Regions from separate parts of the Kitasatospora sp. NBC_01560 genome, predicted to be linked through region 4. Evidence: riboswitches for the same ligand, from Rfam matches in the RefSeq annotation. Region 4 holds a riboswitch; each other region holds the start of a gene.
What was found. A riboswitch is a leader RNA that binds a small molecule or an ion and turns the genes downstream of it on or off. The one in region 4 is predicted to bind cyclic di-AMP.

Region 1: it holds a riboswitch for cyclic di-AMP, as region 4 does, so the genes downstream of both, OH807_RS24450 (transglycosylase family protein) here and OH807_RS08025 (peptidoglycan DD-metalloendopeptidase family protein) in region 4, are expected to answer to the same signal.
Region 2: it holds a riboswitch for cyclic di-AMP, as region 4 does, so the genes downstream of both, OH807_RS12980 (NlpC/P60 family protein) here and OH807_RS08025 (peptidoglycan DD-metalloendopeptidase family protein) in region 4, are expected to answer to the same signal.
Region 3: it holds a riboswitch for cyclic di-AMP, as region 4 does, so the genes downstream of both, OH807_RS19730 (M23 family metallopeptidase) here and OH807_RS08025 (peptidoglycan DD-metalloendopeptidase family protein) in region 4, are expected to answer to the same signal.

The regions. Positions count from the first base shown of each region.
Region 1 covers NZ_CP109364.1:5,586,917-5,591,492, reverse strand. The annotation lists gene OH807_RS24460 (septum formation initiator family protein) at 1-1, opposite strand, end outside; gene eno (phosphopyruvate hydratase) at 222-1,508, opposite strand; gene OH807_RS24450 (transglycosylase family protein) at 1,754-2,653, opposite strand; cyclic di-AMP (ydaO/yuaA leader) riboswitch at 2,655-2,824, opposite strand; gene OH807_RS24445 (cytochrome P450) at 3,051-4,388, opposite strand.
Region 2 covers NZ_CP109364.1:3,031,666-3,036,241, forward strand. The annotation lists gene OH807_RS12970 (hypothetical protein) at 1-209, opposite strand, end outside; gene OH807_RS12975 (NlpC/P60 family protein) at 479-1,543, opposite strand; gene OH807_RS12980 (NlpC/P60 family protein) at 1,769-2,905, opposite strand; cyclic di-AMP (ydaO/yuaA leader) riboswitch at 2,916-3,070, opposite strand; gene OH807_RS12985 (NlpC/P60 family protein) at 3,398-4,441, opposite strand.
Region 3 covers NZ_CP109364.1:4,520,606-4,525,181, forward strand. The annotation lists gene OH807_RS19710 (class I SAM-dependent methyltransferase) at 1-163, opposite strand, end outside; gene OH807_RS19715 (sensor domain-containing protein) at 297-1,010, opposite strand; gene OH807_RS19720 (GNAT family N-acetyltransferase) at 1,118-1,708, opposite strand; gene OH807_RS19725 (hypothetical protein) at 1,751-2,683, shown strand; gene OH807_RS19730 (M23 family metallopeptidase) at 2,737-3,594, opposite strand; cyclic di-AMP (ydaO/yuaA leader) riboswitch at 3,607-3,765, opposite strand; gene OH807_RS19735 (YiaA/YiaB family inner membrane protein) at 4,011-4,301, shown strand; gene OH807_RS19740 (alpha/beta fold hydrolase) at 4,417-4,576, shown strand, end outside.
Region 4 covers NZ_CP109364.1:1,948,902-1,953,477, reverse strand. The annotation lists gene purB (adenylosuccinate lyase) at 1-686, shown strand, start outside; gene OH807_RS08030 (MFS transporter) at 694-2,247, opposite strand; cyclic di-AMP (ydaO/yuaA leader) riboswitch at 2,558-2,715, shown strand; gene OH807_RS08025 (peptidoglycan DD-metalloendopeptidase family protein) at 2,721-3,716, shown strand; gene OH807_RS08020 (DUF2470 domain-containing protein) at 3,981-4,576, opposite strand, start outside.

The sequences.
Region 1 (4,576 bases), 3.6 Mb from region 4:
TCTCCCGTGTCCCCTCCTGTCGCACCGGTGCCCCGCCGCCCACCCTACGGGGTGGACGGCGGGGCACCGGTCAGGCGTGCGCGGGCGGGCCCGGCTCGGCCCTCGTGCGCGCGGCCTCGGGTCACTCCGCGGCGCGGCTGAGCTGGTTGTTCCGCGGCGCGACTGCGCTCGTTACTCCGCTGCGCGGCTGTGCTCGTTACTCCGCTGCGCGACTGTGCTCGTTACTCCGCTGCGCGGAAGCGCGGGAAGGCGCCGCGGCCGGCGTACTCGGCGGCGTCGTCGAGGATCTCCTCGATGCGCAGCAGCTGGTTGTACTTGGCGACGCGCTCGGAGCGGGCCGGGGCGCCGGTCTTGATCTGGCCGCAGTTGGTGGCGACGGCGAGGTCGGCGATGGTGACGTCCTCGGTCTCGCCGGAGCGGTGCGACATCATGCAGCGGTAGCCGTTGCGCTGGGCCAGCTCGACGGCGTCCAGGGTCTCGGTCAGCGAACCGATCTGGTTCACCTTCACCAGCAGCGCGTTGGCGGTGCCGGTCTCGATGCCCTTGGCCAGGCGGGCCGGGTTGGTGACGAACAGGTCGTCGCCGACCAGCTGGACCTTGTCGCCCAGCTTGACCGTCATGGCCTTCCAGCCGTCCCAGTCCGACTCGTCCAGCGGGTCCTCGATGGAGACCAGCGGGTACGCGGCGACCAGCTCGGCGTAGTACTCGATCAGCTCGGCGGCCGAGAGGGCCTTGCCCTCGAACTGGTAGGCGCCGTCCTTGTAGAACTCGGAGGCGGCGACGTCCAGGGCCAGCGCGATGTCGCGGCCGGGCACGTAACCGGCCTTCTGGATGGCCTCGGTGATGAGGTCCAGCGCCTCGCGGTTGCTGTCCAGGTTCGGGGCGAAGCCGCCCTCGTCGCCGAGGCCGGTGGAGAGGCCGCGCTCCTTCAGGACGCCCTTGAGGGTGTGGTAGACCTCGACGCCCCAGCGGACGGCCTCGGAGAAGGACTCCGCGCCGATCGGAGCGATCATGAACTCCTGGATGTCGACGTTGGAGTCCGCGTGCGAGCCGCCGTTGAGGATGTTCATCATCGGGACGGGCAGGACGTGCGCGTTCGGGCCGCCCAGGTAGCGGAACAGCGGCAGGTCGCTGGCCTCGGACGCGGCGTGCGCGACGGCCAGCGAGACGCCCAGGATGGCGTTGGCGCCGAGCGAGGACTTGTCCGGGGTGGCGTCCAGGTCGAGCATGGCCTGGTCGATCAGGCGCTGCTCGGTGGCGTCGTAGCCGACCAGCTCCGGGCCGATCTGCTCGATGACGGCCAGGACGGCCTTCTCCACGCCCTTGCCGAAGTAGCGGTTCTTGTCACCGTCGCGCAGCTCCAGCGCCTCGAAGGCACCGGTGGAGGCACCCGACGGGACAGCGGCACGACCGGTGCTGCCGTCGTCGAGGCCGACCTCGACCTCGACCGTGGGGTTGCCACGCGAGTCGAGAATCTCACGGGCTACGACGACATCGATGGACGGCACGAGGCATCTCCTAGCGGAAGCAGGTCCGGCTGACGATGGGTGCTGTCGGCCGGACGATTGCGGAGTCGTTACGACCAGAGCCTAACCGCACGGGCTCCCGGGGCCACGCTGACCTCGGTCCCGTCTCAGCGTGTGGCCGTGCTACCCGCCGGTAGTTCACCTGGTTGCCGGTCGAAAGACGACCGGATGGGGACGAAGGGGGCCGAACCGGCCCCCCTCGCGCACCACTGCGGGCGGACGGCCGGTCAGCCGAGGCTGAGCACCTGGCCGGGCATGATCAGGTTCGGGTCCGTACCGACGGTCCCGCGGTTGCCGTCGTACAGCGCCTGCCAGCCGCCGGAGACGCCCTGGGCGCCGGCGATGCCGGCCAGCGTGTCGCCGTCGCGGACGGTGTAACCGTGACCGGCCTGCTGCTGGGCGGCGGCCGGGGCGGCGGGGGCGGGCTGCGCGACCCGGGCGTCCTGGGCGGCCCCCTGGCCGGCGTACTGCTGATAGACGCTCTGGTGACTGGTCCAGTACCAGTCACCGTTGCTCTGGTACCAGAACACCTTCGCGTCGGCGTCCCAGCCGGCGTGACCGGAGAAGCCCGGGGCCTGGGTCTCCTGCTGCCCGTACTGCTGGACGGCGGACTGCGGCGCCTGCTGCTGGACCGGCTTCTGCGCCGGCTTCTGGGCCTGCTGCACGGGCTTCTGAGCCGGCTTCGACGGTCCGGGCTGCTGCGCGGCGGGCTTGGCGTCCGCCGAGGTGTCGACCGAGGCCGGGGCACCGCCCTTGCTCAGTCCGGCCTTCTGGGAGCAGACCGGCCAGGCGCCCGGGCCCTGCGAGGCGAGGACCTTCTCGGCGACCGAGATCTGCTGCGCCCGGGTGGCCTGGTTGGCCTGCGGCGCGTAGCCGGTGCCGCCGTACGCCTTCCAGGTGCTGGGGGTGAACTGCAGACCGCCGTAGAAGCCGTTGCCGGTGTTGATGCTCCAGTTGCCGCCGCTCTCGCACTGGGCGACGGCGTCCCAGGTCGAGGCCGGGGCGGCCGAGGCACCGGTGGCGGTGAGCAGCGGCATCGCGAGCCCGACGCCGGCCACGCCGGCGACGGCGATGGCCCTCTCGGTCTGGGTGCGACGACGGTGACGGCCGGTTCCAACGAACAGCATGAAGGTCCCTCTCCGCACGCCTGCGAGGTGAGCTGTCGGGTTCGGACCGGGAGGTGGCCCGGCCGCGTGACGCGGACTTCCTGCCCGCGCGGGCGGCTTCACCCCGAGCCGTGGGGGACGGCAACAAACCTGGTTCCCCCGCCCCTGCCCAGGGTCTGGTCGGTTTCCCGTGGCACGGCGGGCAGGATTCGGCGTCCCGTGCACGAGGTCCGCAGCTGCGAACTCCACGGAGGGTAGACAGATCCTCTTACCAATCACAAGCTCATATCGCCGACATCACACAGAAATTACGACGCATGGTCGATCGCCCACCAACGACGGCGCTATGTCCGGATTGATGACGGTTCAACCCCCGTGCCTCCGCGCGTCGACGACACTCCATCAGAGTGGCGACGCCTCAGAACCCACTGTCGGAGGAATCACCCGAAGACCCGGCGGAAGGCATCGGGGAACTCACCGAGGACTTCTCCGGTGAGGTCACCGACACCTTCTTCGCCGGACTGAATTCGACCGGGAGCTCCCGCAGGCCACGCATGATCAGGCCACCGCGCCAGCGCAGGTCGTCCGGGTCGGCGGCGAGTTTCAGATCGGGCAACCGGGTGAGCAGGGTGGCCAGCGCCGCCCGCCCCTCGAGGCGGGCCAGCGGGGCGCCGATGCAGTAGTGGATGCCGTGCCCGAAACCCAGGTGCGGGTTGTCCGTCCGGCCGAGGTCCAGGGTGTTCTCCTCCACGAACCGCGCCGGGTCCCGGTTGGCCGCCGCGAGCACCACCAGCACCGGGTCACCGACCGGGATCGCCACCCCGCCGATGGTCAGCGGGCTGGTCGCGAACCGCCAGGTGGCCAGCTCCACCGGCCCGTCGTACCTCAGGAGTTCCTCGATCCCGGTCTCCAGCAGGCCGCTCTCGCCACGGGCCACCGACTCCTGCAGCTGCGCCCGCCGGTCCGGATTGCGCAGCAGCGCGTAGGTGCCGTTACCGATCAGGTTGACCGTCGTCTCGAAGCCCGCGAAGAGCAGGATGAAGGCCATCGCCGCGGCCTCGTTCTCGGTCAGGTGCTCGCCGTGGTCACTGGCCCGGATCAGGCCGGAGATCAGGTCGTCGCCGAGGTCCGCCCGCTTGCGGTGGATCAGTTCGAGCAGGTACGAGCGCATCTTCTTGACGGCACGCCCGACACCCCCGCGCCGGCCCCCGCCGTGGCGGATCATCATGCCCGCCCAGTCACGGAAGTCGTCCTGGTCCTCGGCCGGCACGCCGAGCAGGTCACAGATCGCGTAGATGGGGAGCGGGAAGGCGAACTCGTGGATCAGGTCGGCGCTGCCCCGCTCCGCGAACCCGTCGATCAGCCGGTCCGTGAGCTCCTGCACCCGCGGCTCGAACTCGGCCACCCGGCGCGGCGTGAACGCCTTCGACACCAGTCGGCGCAGCCGCGTGTGGTCCGGCGGATCGATGTTCAGCAGGTGCGTCATCAGATCGGCCTGGCGCTCGCCCGGAATGCCCACCCGGCCGGTGCGGTGCGCCTGCCCGCTGTGGTGCACCGGGTTCTTGGAGAGCCGCCCGTCGGCCAGCGCCTGCCGGGCATCCGCGTACCTGGTCACCAGCCAGGCCTCCACCCCGCTCGGCAGGGTGGTGCGGTGCACCGGCTCGTGCTCCCGCAGCCAGGCGTACGCCGGGTACGGGTCGGCGGCGAACTCCCAGGTGAAGAGGGGCGGGCGGGCGGAATCGGGCTGCACTGACATGGGTCGACGGTATCCCGGTGGGGTTCCCCGGCGGCGGTCCGGTCGGGGCCCGGACGGCGGCGCGGCGGGCGGCGCGGCGGGCAGTGCCGACAGGGGCGTGGCGAGCGGCGCGGGCCGGGGCACCGGGAGGGGCGCGGGCGGCGGCGCGCGGCGGGCGGGGCGGGGGCGCCCGCGGCGCTCCGGCGGGT
Region 2 (4,576 bases), 1.1 Mb from region 4:
GCCGTGCGCAGCAGCGCGAGCCGGCGCGGGTACACCACCGGGTACTCGTCGTGGCCCGCCACCCGGACGACCAGGTCGACGGTCGCGGTCAGCCGGTCCGGCGCACCGCCCGCGCCGAGCACGAGGTTCCGGTAGCCGGCCGCGGCCAGCGGCAGTGCGGGCGGCCCGGCGGCCAGCGCCCGGGCCCGCTCGGCCAGCAGGGCGGCCACCCCGGCCCGGCGGTCCGCCGCACCGGCGGGGGCGGCCGGGGCGGCCCCGGGCAGCGAGAGCTGGGCGAGGCCGCCGGCTGCGAGCAGCAGCGCACCGCGCCGGGACAGCGAACGGCGGCGGCCGGCGGGGGCGTCACCCGGCGCCGGGGTCGGGAGCGGGGTCGGAGTCGGTGCCGGGAGCGGCGGCCCGGCCGGGGCCGGCGCACCGTCGGCGGGCGGCGCCGGGGAGGGGATCCGGCCGGCGGCCGACGCGGCCCGGGCGGGCCCGCTCAGAGCCGGATCACCCCGGCGACGGGCATCGCGTTGACGCTCTCGTAGCGGACCTTCGCACCCGGGTAGGGGGCGTGCACGATCACCCCGCCGCCGGCGTACATGCCGACGTGGTGCATGTCCCGGTAGAAGATCACCAGGTCTCCCGGTCGTGCGTCGGTGAGGCCCACCCGCTGGCCGGCGTACGCCTGGGCCTGCGAGGTGCGCGGCAGGGTCACTCCGGCCTGCCGCCAGCTCCAGTACATCAGACCCGAGCAGTCGAAGGCGCGGGGCCCGGTGGATCCGTACACATAGGGCGAACCGATCATCTTCACGGCGGCGGCCAGGGCGGCCGCGCCGCGTTCCGAGGCGGGCGGGGTGCTGCCCAGGTCCAGCCGGTCGGTGCCGCGGGTGGCCCGCTGCTCGGCCTCGCGGGCGTCCTGGGCCGCCATCCGGGCCCGCTCGCCGGCGCCCAGGCTGTTGAGCAGCTTCTGCGCGGTGGTCAGCCGCTGCTGGATCTGCTGCTTGCTGTCGGCGAGGGCACGGCGGGTCCGGTCCAGCTCGGAGAGCTTGACGGAGGTCTCGGCCCGGCGCTGGTCGAGCCGGCGCTGACGGGCCACCAGCTCGTGCAGGGTCTCGTTCTGCCGCTCGGCCGCCTGTTCCTGGGAGCGGGCCCTGGAGAGGTAGCCCTCGGGGTCGGTGGAGAGCATCAGCTGGACGGTCTGCGCCATCCCGCCGCCGCGGTACTCGGCGCCGGCCACGGTGGCGAGGTCGCCGCGCAGCTGGTTGAGCTCGTCCTGGCCGACGGCGACCTGCTGCTGCAGGGTGCCGGTCTCGTGCTGGAGCCGCTGCTGGGCGTCGAGCGCCGCGTTGAACTTCTCCGAGGCCTGTTCGGCCTCGTCGTAGAGCTGCTCGACCTGCGCCTTGACGTCCTTGCGGCTCGACGGGGCGTCCGGCGAGCCGGGCGCGGCCTGGGCGGTGCCACCGGTGGCCATGCCCAGGACGGTGGTGGCGGCCGCGGTGAGCACCAGCGCACGGGCGAGGGCGTGCGCTCCTGACAGCGGCGAACGGCGGTGCACGGCCATGCGGCGACGGCTCCAATCCTGCGGCCCGGCCCCGCCGCCGCGCCGGGACGGGCGGCTTTCCAGCGGGTGTCCGGTGGCAGACGTTAGCGAGTCCGGGCGATCGAGTCCAAACCCCTCCGAACCCGAATATTTGACTCCTCATCGGACATTAGCCCGAACCGCCGGAAAAGCCGCAGGCCCGGCCTCCCGCGAGGGGAGACCGGGCCTGCCCGGACCGATGCCGGATCAGACGCGCACGATGGCCGAGATCGGCAGCATGCTGGCGGTCTCGTACCGGACCGAAGCACCGGGCTTCGGCGCGTGGATGACCTGCCCGCCACCCACGTACAGGGCGACGTGGCTGGCGTCCGAGCGGTAGATGATCAGGTCGCCGGGCTGGGCGTTGGCGATGTTGGTGCCGACGTTGGTCCCGGCACCGGCCTGCTGCTGCGAGGTGCGCGGCAGCGACACGCCGGCCTGGGCGTAGGCCCAGCCGGTGAGGCCGGAGCAGTCGAAGGAGCCCGGGCCGGTGGCGCCGTAGACGTACGGCGCGCCGAGCTTGCTCTCCGCGGCGGCGATCGCGGCGGCGGCACGCGAGCCGTTGGCGGCGGGCGCGGCCGGCGCGGCGGGCTTGCTCGCGGCCGGCGCGGTGAGGTCGGTGCGGCTGTTGTCGCGGGAGGCGCGGTCGGCGTCCGCCTTCGCCTTCGCCTCGGCCTTGGCGGCGTCCGCCTTGGCCTTGGCCTCGGCGGCGGCCTTCTCCTCGGCCGCGCGCAGCGCCTGGCGCTCCTGCTCGGTCAGCGTGTTGAGCAGGTCCTGGGCCTTGGCCAGCTTCGCCTGGACCTCGTCCTTGGAGGTCTTCAGCTGCTGGGTGGTGGCCTCCAGCTCGCCGAGCTTGCCCTGGGCCTCGTTGCGGTCCTGGTCGAGCCTGCGCTGCTGCTCCTGGAGGTCCTTCAGCGCACCGGACTGGGTGCTGCTGGCCTGGGTCAGCGCGCCGGCCTGGTTCAGGAAGTTGTCCGGGCTGGACGAGAGCATCAGCTGGACGGTCGACGATATGCCGCCGTTGCGGTACTGCTCGCCGGCGATCTCGGCGAGACCGCCCTGGGCCTCGATCACCGAGGCCTGCTGGCGCGCGACCTTGTCCTGGAGCTCGCCGACCTGCTTCTGCAGCTCCTGCTGCTTGGCCTGGGCGCCGTTGTACTTCTCGGTCGCCTGCTCGGCCTGCTCGTTGAGCTGGTCGACCTGCTCCTTGACCTGGTCCTTGGTCGGCGTCGGGTCGGCGTGGGCGCCGGACTGCGCGGACAGGGCGACGGCCGCGGCGGCGACACCGGTCAGGATCGAGACCCGGGCGCGGCCGGCAGGCTTGGGACGACGATGGGACGCCACGAAGGCGGACTCCTTCTTCCAACGCCCGCCTACCGGGTGAGCTGACGGGTTCGGGCCGGAAGCGTGCCCTACGACGCCTCACCGGCCGTCGAGACGGCCGACCTGGCGCCGATTCACCCCGGAGGAACATGGTTCCCCGGCTCCGCTCCACAGCGCCCCCGACTACTGGGCTCCCCGTCGGACAGGTCGTGCGACCCGTCCCGCTGCTTCACGAACTCGGCGGTAAACCCCCGCCGCCACCCAGGCTGGGTGATCGACTGTGCGGTGGTTCGAGGCACGACACTAGTAACAGAACCGTGATCCGTTCAAATCCTTGTCAGAAAAAAGACGGAAGAATACCCAAGTTCATTTGTGAATATGACCGGGTGTGATCAGTGGTCCACGCGGAGCTGATCGTTGGTCACCGCGCGGCCGGAAACGCCTGCGCCACCCCCGGCAAGGAGGTGGCGCGGATCACAGGGCCGCATCCCGACCCGTGGGCGTGCCGGTCCGTCAGACCCGGCGGATGGTGTTGATCGGCATCGCGTCGGCCTTCATCACCTTGACCACGTCGCCGGTGTGCGGCGCGTGCACCACCATGCCGTTGCCGATGTACATCCCGACGTGGCTGCGGTCGCTGCGGTAGATGATCAGGTCGCCCGGCTGGGCCGCCGCGAGCGAAGGCACCGCGGTGCCGTAGGTGGCCTGCGCCTGCGAGGTGCGCGGCAGCGAGACGCCGGCCTTCCCGTAGGACCAGACCATCAGGCCGGAGCAGTCGAAGCTGTTCGGGCCGGTGGCGCTCCAGACGTACGGCGAGCCCTGCTTGCTCATCGCGTTGCTGACGGCCGCCCCGGCGAGGCCGCTGGCCTGCGGCAGGCTGCCCAGGTCGGCCCGCTCGCTGCCGCGCGAGGCGCGGTCGTCCTGCTGCTGGGCGGCCTTCAGCGCGGCGCGGTCGGCGGCGCTGAGCGAGTTGAGCAGGTCCTGGGCTTCCTTGAGCTTCTTGTTGACGTCCGCCTTGGACTGGTTCAGGTCCTTGGTGGTGGTGTCCAGCGAGGCGAGGATCGCGGCGGCCTCGGTCTTCTGCTGGTCCAGCCGGCGCTGCTGGTCCTGGAGGCCCTTCAGCGCGTCGGCCTGGCTGGAGCTGGCCTGCTGCACACTGGAGGCCTTGTCCAGGTAACCGGACGGGTCCGAGGAGAGCATCAGCTGCACGGACGGGTCGATGCCGCCGGTGCGGTACTGCGCGGCCGCCACCTCGGCCAGACCGCCCTGAAGCTGGGTCATCTGGTCCTGGCCGCGGGCCACCTGGTCCTGCAGCTGGTCGGCCTGCTTGCGGAGCTGGTCGGCCCGCTCCTTGGCGCCGTTGTACTTCTCGGTGGCCTGCTCGGCCTCCTCCTGCAGCTGGTCGATCTGCGCCTTCACGTCCTCCTTCTTGGGGGACGGACTCGGCGCGGCGTGGGCGGCGACCTGGGCGGAGAGAGCGACCGCGGTCGCAGCGGCGGCAGTGAGCACGGAGACCCGCGCGCGGCTCGGCTGCTTGGGACGGCGGTGGGAGGCCAAGAGACCGGCTCCTTCTTCCAACGGACTCACCCTAACGAGTGAGAATCCGGAAAATAGGTTTGACGCCAGACACTAGTGAAGATCCACGCTTTCCGCCACTCCCCCGAAGGCGTGAACTCCGGCCCGCCGTCATGA
Region 3 (4,576 bases), 2.6 Mb from region 4:
CGGCCAGGCCGGCCGCGCCGCCGGGGCAGTCGAGCAGCGGCCCGGGGAGGGCGGCGAGCTGGGCGCGGGTCAGGCCGAAGAACCCGCAGTACTCGTCGAGCGGGCGGGAGGTGACCAGGACCCCGGCGGCGCCGGGGTCGGTGCGGCTGGTGCGGTCGGTCACCCGGCCATCGGAACACGGGCCGGCCCCGCGCGCATCCGGGGCGTCCGGGTGCGGGCGGGGCCGGTGGGACCGGGTGGGGTGGGGTCGGATCGGGTGGGGCCGGGTCGGATGGGGCCGGTGGGGCCGGGTCGGGTCAGCGGCCGAGCAGGCCCCGGACGGCGAGCCGGTTGACGTTGGTCAGGCCGCGGACCAGCTGCGGGGTGAGGAAGACGAACAGCAGCCCGAGCAACGACACCCCGGCGATCTGCAGCGGCGACTGGATGAAGTAGACGTGCTCGACGCCGTGGCTGTCGTAGAAGTCGAACAGCTGGAGGCCCGGCCACCCGACGTACGTCGGGTACACCCAGTGGTAGACCGGGTAGAGCGCGAGCGTCCAGCCGATCAGCAGGAAGACCAGCGAGACCGAGAAGCTGAGCACCGCCCAGGGGAACATCACCACCTGGTACAGCACGGCCTTCCAGCCCGCCGCGTCCGCCAGCCGGGCGGTGCACCGGCCCCAGGCCCCGGGCCGCACCACCCGGACCGGCGCCGGGCCGGGCACCTCCAGTGCCAGCATGCCGGCGGCCCGCGCCCGCTCCAGCCGGCCGAAACCGCGGGACGCGGCGGTCAGGCCCGCCAGCACCGGCAGGCCCAGCACCGTGAGGAAGGTGCCCAGGCCGAGGCAGAACAGGGTGACGGCGAGGGCGAAGCCCGCGAGGGCGACCGGCAGCCCGGTGAGCGCGAAGCCCAGCTCCCGGTAGAAGTAGGAGGAGAACGGCGCCCGCCAGGCGTACGGCGGCTCCTGGGTACGAAGGGCACCGTCGTGGCGGTCGTACTCGCTGGGCAGCGTGCTCTGGCTGGTGCTCATGGCCGGCCTCGGTCCTCGGTCTCTGTGGTGCGGTCGGGCTGATGTGCCAACCCTGTCAAAGCCGCCGCCCGGCGGACATCCGGCTCCCCGGCGAACGGGGGGTGGGGTTAACCCCCCGCTCCGGCGGCCCGGCCGGTGCCCGGCCACTCGTCGGCGAGCAGTGCGTACTGGAAGGAGTCGTGCCACGCCCCGCGCAGGTACACCTCGTGCCGCACCCGGCCCTCCAGCGCGAAGCCGGCCCGGGTGAGCACCCGGGTGGAGGCCGCGTTCGCCACGTCCACCCGGGCGGCCAAGCGGTGCACGCCGAGCTGCCCGAACGCGAAGTCGCAGAGCAGCCCGGTGATCTCGCCCGCGTAGCCGCGGCCCCAGGTGTCGGGCCGCAGCGCGTAGCCGAGCAGGGCGGAGCGGTGGCTGCCGAGGGTGAGGGCGGCGCTGCCGATCGGGGTGGCGTCCGCCGGGTCGTCCGCGTCGGCGAGCCGGGTGACGGCGAGCCGGTAGACCGTCCGTTCGTCCCGGAGCGCCTCCTCCAGGTACTGCTCGATCTGGTCCGCGCACTCCTCCCGGTCGTGCGGTTCGAACGGCAGGTACCGGGTGGCCTCCGGATCGCCGAAGACGGCGTGCAGCGCGTCGGTGTCCGCCGGCGTCAGGTGGAACTCGCGGATGGCCAGGCGGGGGCCGGTGAGGCGGACGGGGACCATGCCTGCCGACCCTACCCGGGCTTTCCGGTTACCGTACGTGACATGGAAGAAGAAGACCTGCGGCTCGCCCCGCGCACCAAGGCCGCCGAACTGCTCGCCTGGGCGGAGGCCGGGGGCCGCGCGCCGGTGGCCGACGCCGCGGTGCGGGCGGTGCTGGCGCTGCTGGAGCTGGGCGAGGGCAGGATGCACGACGGCTGGCCGGAACTGACCTCGAACGCCGTGGAGCACCTGCTGTACGAGCGGCTCCACCTGTACGTCCAGCCCGCGCCGGAGCAGGACCCGGCGGCGTACGGCGAGGCGGTGCGGCTGCTGATCGACCACCAGCGGGCGGCGAAGCGGCTGAACGCCAAGCGGCAGGAGCGGCTGCACGCCGAGGCCGAGTGGCAGGGCGAGGTGGCCGCCGGGCTGCTCCGCCGGGCCGACCTGGTGACCTGGCCCCGGCTGTACACCCTGCTGCTGCGCGCGGACGGCGTGGACGTCACCGACGAGGCGGCGGTGCGGGAGTGGCTGGCGGCGTTCCGGGAGCTGCCCGAGGAGGACCGGCGGGCCGCGTACGGGGCTCCGGCGGCGGCCGGGCTGCTCGACGAGCCGGACGACAGGGGCTGGGGCGAGGGCTGGATGATCTCGGTCGGGATGGCCACCGACGGGGCCCGGCGGCTGCTGGAGCAGGGGCTGATGCGGCGCAGCTACCGCAATCTGGCGGAGCTGACGGCGCTGGGCCGGCCGATGCCGGACGAGCTGGCGGGGGACTTCGGGGCGTTCGAGGAGGCGGCGGCCCGGGCGGCAGTGGAGCTGTTCGGGGAGTGGACGGTGCCGGGGCTGCCGCGGTTGCTGGTGGCGGAGTTCCCCGACCTGGCGCCGGAGCCGGGCCAGGAGGAGATCGACGCGTACCTGGCGGGCCTGCCGGAGGATCCGTCCGAGGAGCAGTGGGAGGACCTGCCCGAGGAGCTGTGGGCCGGGCTGCCCGCGGAGTAGACGCGCAGGTGCCCCCCGGCCGCCGCGGCGGCCGGGGGGCACCTGCGGCGTGGTCAGGGGGTGATGCCGCGCTGCTCGAACCAGGTCTCCGGGTCGACCGGGGCGCCGCCGCCGGGGCGGACCTCCAGGTGCAGGTGCGGGCCGGTGACGTTGCCGGTGGCGCCGACCTTGCCGAGCTGCTGGCCGGGGACGACCTTGCCGGAGCCCTTGATGATCGAGGAGAGGTGGCAGTACCAGATCTCGGTGCCGTCGGGCAGCGTCTCGACGATCCGGTAGCCGTAGGAGCCGGCCCAGCCGGCCGAGGTGACGGTGCCCTGGCCGACCGCGTACACCGGGGTGCCGGTGTCGGCGGCGAAGTCCAGGCCGGTGTGCAGGTGGGCCCAGTACGAGGCGCTCTGGCCGTAGTGGGCGGAGAGGTTGTAGTCGCGCACCGGGAGGTTGATGGCGGCGAGCTTGGCCTTCTCAGCCTCCTGGGCGGCCTTCTCGGCCTCCTGCTGCTGGGCGGCGCGCTTGGCCTCGGCCTCCTTGGCGGCCTGGACGCGGGCGCCCTCCTCGGCGGCGGTGCGCTGGCTGTCGGCCTGCTGCTGGATCCGGGCGGCGAGCGCGAGGCCGGGGTCGGCGGAGAGCGCGACCGGGGTCTCGTCCGGGGCCTCGACGGCGGGGGCGGCGGCCGGGGTCGCGGAGGCGAAGCCGGTGGCGCCCAGGGTGGCGGCGACGGCGGTGACGCCGAGCAGCGGCGCCGTCCCGCGGGTCTGACGCGGCATCCGGTGCCGGTTGGTCTCGGCGGCCGGCGGGGCGGCCTCGTCGGGTCCGCCGTACTCGCCCGGGTGTGCGGGCGGCCACGGGTGGTCGAGCAGCTGGGTGCCGGCGGAGGAGCCGGGCAGATGTGCCGGAGAGTGCGACGACGCCACGGAGGCGCGCTCCTTTCCTTCCTTCGCGCCTACCGGGTTAGCTGACGGGTTCGGAGCAGGAAGGTCTCCTACGGCTGGGCCTGGGCCCGGCCGATTCACCCCAAGGAACGTGGTTCCCCGGCTCCCTGGCCTGCCCGGAGGCCGGCCGGCGGGATTAGGCGACGGCGCACGGTGCCGTCTGGGTACGGCGTTGCGGACCGCGCTGCGTTATCAAACGTTAATCCTAGGAGCCCCTGATTCCAAGCCATCCGTTCGGGACACCCGGATACAGCCCGGACCTTACGCGACCGGATGGGCGTTTTGGGGCGGTTCGCAACAACTGACACTACCGAACGTGACAGTACGTCAACGAACGGCCCCCCATCTGAGTACTTCTACTCATGTGCGACCCCGGCCGGCGCGGCCATCCTGGCGCCATGAACGCTCCGATGCAGTCCCGCACCACGGCCGCGTACTACATCCAGGCCGTGCTCTCCTTCGCCCTCTCCGCCGGCGCCCTCGCGATCGGCATCGCCTACCTCCCGGTGGGCGGCTGGACCAGGGCCTTCCTCGGGATCGGCCTGCTGTACACCGTCACCTCCTCGTTCACCCTGGCCAAGGTGGTCCGCGACAGGCAGGAGACCAACGAGATCGTCACCCGGGTGGACCAGGCCCGGCTGGAGAAGCTGCTGGCCGAGCACGACCCGTTCAAGGTGGAGGGGGTCTGACGGCCGCCGGGGCCACAGCACCGATAGCTTGACAGCTAAGGCTATTAGCCTTAGCTTTATGGCTATCGGCAGCACCCGCCGATAGCCCGAGTTCCGGCGGACCCAGGAGGCCCCCATGTCCGGCACCACCGCCCCCACCACCCAGTACCTCGACGTCACCGGCGGCCGGATCGCCTACGACGACACCGAGCAGGGCGACGGCGCCCCCGTCGTCCTGCTCCCCGGAATGCTGGACAGCCGGACCGCCTACCGGCACCTCCGCCCGCTGCTGACCG
Region 4 (4,576 bases):
AGCTCTCCGCCGCGCCGTCCAGCCTGGCCAAGACCATCCGCCTGATGGCCGGCCACGAGCTGGTCACCGAGGGCTTCAAGGAGGGCCAGGTCGGCTCCTCCGCGATGCCGCACAAGATGAACACCCGCTCGTGCGAGCGCGTCAACGGCCTGGCCGTCATCCTGCGCGGTTACGCGTCGATGACCGCCGAGCTGGGCGGCGACCAGTGGAACGAGGGCGACGTCTCCTGCTCGGTGGTCCGCCGGGTCGCGCTGCCGGACGCCTTCTTCGCCTTCGACGGTCTGCTGGAGACCTTCCTGACGGTGCTCGACGAGTTCGGCGCGTTCCCCGCCGTGGTCGAGGCCGAGCTGGACCGCTACCTGCCGTTCCTGGCCACCACCAAGGTGCTGATGGGCGCGGTGCGCGCGGGCGTCGGCCGGGAGACCGGCCACGAGGTCATCAAGGAGCACGCCGTCGCCTCGGCGCTGGCGATGCGGGCCGGTGCCCGCGAGAACGAGCTGCTGGACCGGCTCGCCGCCGACGAGCGGATCCCGCTGGACCGGGCCGCGCTGGACGCGCTGCTGGCCGACCGGCTCTCCTTCACCGGCGCGGCCGGTGCGCAGGTCGCCGAGGTGGTCCGCCGGGTCGAGGCCGTCGCGGCCGCCTACCCGGAGGCCGCCAAGTACGCCCCGGGCGACATCCTCTGACGTCGGGTCAGTCGGTCGAGGGCCCCGCTGCCGTTCCGGTGGCGGGGCCCTCTCCCGTTCCCGGGGGGTGCCCGGTGCCGACGTGGCCCGGGTCCAGCGGCGGGGCGTTGGTGCCGCACGCGTAGCGGCAGTCCGGCTCGGCCACCGGGCGTTCCTCGGGGGCCAGGACGTTGCCCCGGACGGTGGCCGCCGCCGTCAGCCCGCCGGTGACGAGCAGCCCGGCACAGATCAGCATCGCGGTGTGGAACGCGGCGTCCACCGAGGCCGGCACCTGGTAGGCGTCGCCGCTGAGCCCGGCCAGTGCGGGCAGGGCGGCGACCGCCAGCAGGCCGGCCGCGCGGGCGGCGGCGTTGTTGACGCCGCTGGCGATGCCCGCGTGCCGGACCTCCACCGCCGCCAGCACGGTGGCGGTCAGCGGGGCGACCAGCAGGACCATCCCGCAGCCCATCACGGTGACGGCCGGCAGCACGTCCACCCAGTAGGAGGCGCCGGGGCCGATCCGCAGCATCAGCAGCACGCCGGCCGCGCAGAGCAGCGGGCCCACGGTGAGCGGCAGCCGCGGGCCGATCCGCTTGCCGAGCCGGCCGGCCCGGGCGGAGAGCGCCAGCATCAGCACGGTGATCGGCACCAGCGCCAGCCCGGACAGCAGCGGGGAGAAGCCCGCGACGATCTGCAACTGCACGACCAGCAGGAAGAAGACGCCGCTGAACGCCGCGTACACGCAGAGGGTGACCAGGTTGACGGCGGTGAACAGGCGCGAGGAGAAGAGGCCGAGCGGCAGCATCGGCTCCGCGGAGCGGCGCTCGACCTCGACGAAGGCCCAGCCGAGCAGCAGCCCGGCCACCCCCGACACCCAGACCCCGGGGGTGAGCCCGCCGCCGGCCGCCGTCAGTGCGTAGGTGACCGCGCCGAGGGCGAGCGCGGCGAGTGCGGCGCCCAGCACGTCGAACCGGCCGGTGGCGCTCTCGTCCCGGCTCTCCGGCACGTGCCGGGACGCGACGGCGACCACCAGCGCGGCGAGCGGCACGTTCAGCAGGAAGATCCACCGCCAGCCCGGACCGTCCACCAGCCAGCCGCCGACGAACGGGCCGACCGCGGCGGACACCCCGCCGAGGCCGGACCAGAGGCCGACCGCGGCCGAGCGGTCGTCAGGGTGGAAGACCGCCTGGAGCATCGCCAGCGAGCCGGGTGTGAGCAGCGCCCCGCCGATGCCCTGCACGGCCCGGGAGGCGATCAGCACCTCGATGGTGGGCGCGGCGGCGCAGGCCGCGGAGGCGACGGCGAACCAGACCACGCCGAGCAGGAAGATCCGGCGCCGTCCGTAGCGGTCGCCGAGCGCGCCGCCGAGCAGGATCAGCCCGGCCAGGGTGAGCAGATAGGCGTTCAGCGTCCACTGCAGGGCGGCGAGCTGGGCCCCGAGATCGGCGCCGATCCGCGGCAGGGCGACGTTCACGACGGTGCCGTCGAGCAGCGCCATGCTGGAACCGAGCACCGTCGCCAGTAGTACCCAGCGACCCTGCGCGGTGCTCAGCCGCAGGGTGCCGGCCTCGGAGGTGGCCACGGCCCGATCGTCCGCCCCGGGCGCCCACGTGACAAGGCTCACCGGGGGTGTGTCGGTGAATGGCTTTCCGTAGGCGACCGAATGCGGACGGGAACCGAAATCGGCGGAGTGTCGTGGATCAGTGGCGCGCGGTGAATCGATTGTGCACATACCGTGCAGCCGATCATTCGGAGCGTCACGGTGCTCCGGGCCTTTGTTGCGGGTTCAAGAGATCGACATTGCTTCACCCGGACGGATGGGTTTTAGTTCAGCGACCGCCCGGCATTGGCCCGGGTGGCCACCGGGTGGAACGCCTAGTCCTGCCGCTGCCCGGTGGTACGAACCGAACTCTGTACGGCAGGAGCGGGGGACCCAAAGGTAAGTCGCCGGACCGGAATTCACGGTCCGGCTTGGGGTGAAGCCGCCTATGCGGCCGGGCAACTCCAGCCCGAACCCGACAGCTCACCTCGCAGGCGTCGGAGAGGAAAACCCCCATGCCCGCACAGGCTCGTCGTATCGCCCTGCCCCGCGCCGCCCGCATCGGTATCGCCACCGCCGTCACCGGCGCCGCGTTCGCCCTCCCGCTGGTGACCACCATCAGCGCCCAGGCCCACACCGCCCCGGCCGCGAAGCCCGCGCAGACCAGCACCTGGACCGGCGCCACCAGCGTCGACGCCACCCCGGCCGCCGCCGCGCAGCCGGCCGCCGAGACCGCCGCCCCGGCCGCCGCCGCTGCCGAGCAGAGCTACAAGGTCGTCGGCGGGGACACCCTGTCGAAGATCGCCGCCGCCAAGAACGTCGACGGTGGCTGGCAGGCGCTGTACGAGCACAACCGCTCGGTCGTCGGTGCCAACCCGAACCTGATCCACCCGGGCCAGAAGCTCGCGCTGGGCACCGCCGCTCCGGCCGAGGCCGCCAAGCCGGCCGCCCCCGCCGCGAAGCCGCAGGCCTCGCACGACTCGGTGAAGCCGGCCCCCAAGCCCGCCGCCCCGAAGCCGGTCCAGGCCGTCAAGCCGGCCGCCCCCGCCGCGAAGCCCGCCGCGCCGGCCACCACCCCGGCCCCGGCCGCCGTGGCCAGCACCTCCGGCTACGTCGCCCCCGTCGCCAACCCGAAGCTCGGCACCGCCTACGGCGTGGCCGGCTCGATGTGGGCCTCCGGCCACCACACCGGTGCCGACTTCGTCGCCTCCACCGGCACCCCGCTGCGCGCCGTCGCGGCCGGCACCGTGGTGAAGGCCGGCAACGGCGGCGCCTACGGCAACGAGGTCGAGATCAAGCTGGCCGACGGCAAGTACGCCGAGTACGCCCACCTGTCCTCGATCGGCGTGAAGATCGGTCAGACCGTCACCGCCGGCCAGCAGATCGGCCTCTCCGGCGCGACCGGCAACGTGACCGGCCCGCACCTGCACTTCGAGATCCGCACCGGCTCGGAGTACGGCTCGGACATCGACCCGATCGCCTACCTGCGGGCGCACGGCGTCTCCATCTGACCTCTGGTCGGGACTTCCGCCGGGTGCGGGGCGAACGATCTCCGGGATGGTCATGTCGGGTGACCGCTCGACCGGATGATCGCCGCACCTTCGGCGGTACCACGGGCGCGGGACACGCCCAGGCCGGCCCGGCCCGCGAATTTCGATTCGCGGGCCGGGCCGGCCGCCGTCGTTTCCGCCGGTGCTCCGGTGCCCTTTTCCGCTGTTGGTTCCGGTGCCGTTTCCGGTCTTGTTTCCGGCGGGGAGGGCAGACAGGCCGGGAATTCAGGCGCGGTGTGCGGGCAGCGTGCGGTGCGCGGCGGTCAGCAGCTGGTGCACCCGGTGGCCGAACTCGTCGGCGTCCGCGGCCGGTTCGGGGAAGACCAGGCGGACGTCGCGGTGGCCGTGCGGGTGGTCCAGGCGCAGCACCAGGCCGTACCGGTCGAGCGCGAGCGGGCGGACGTCGGGCCGCCCGGTGAGGAGGGCGGGGTCGAGCAGCCGGGTGAGCACGGCGAGCGCGTCCGGGTGGTCGTCGGCGAGGTGGGTGAGCAGGCCGGCCTCGTAGCGGGCGAGCGGGTCGGGGCGCGCGAGCGAGATGTCGGCGCCGGTGAGCGCGGTCGTGCCGTACGGGGTGGAGAGGACGGCGTGCGCGACGTGCAGGCGCAGGTGCACGCTGAGCCCGTCGTCGGCGAGGTGGGCGAGGTGCAGCCGCCCGGCCAGGGTGAGGCGGCCGCGGACCCGGTCGCGGACGGCGACGGGCGCGATGTCCGTGAGGTCCAGCACGACGGCGAGGCCGTCCTGTTCCCTCGTCACGGCGAGGGTGAGCGGCGCGTCGAGCGGGGCGCTGAGCCGCAGCCGGGAGCCGTGCACCGAGACCGGGG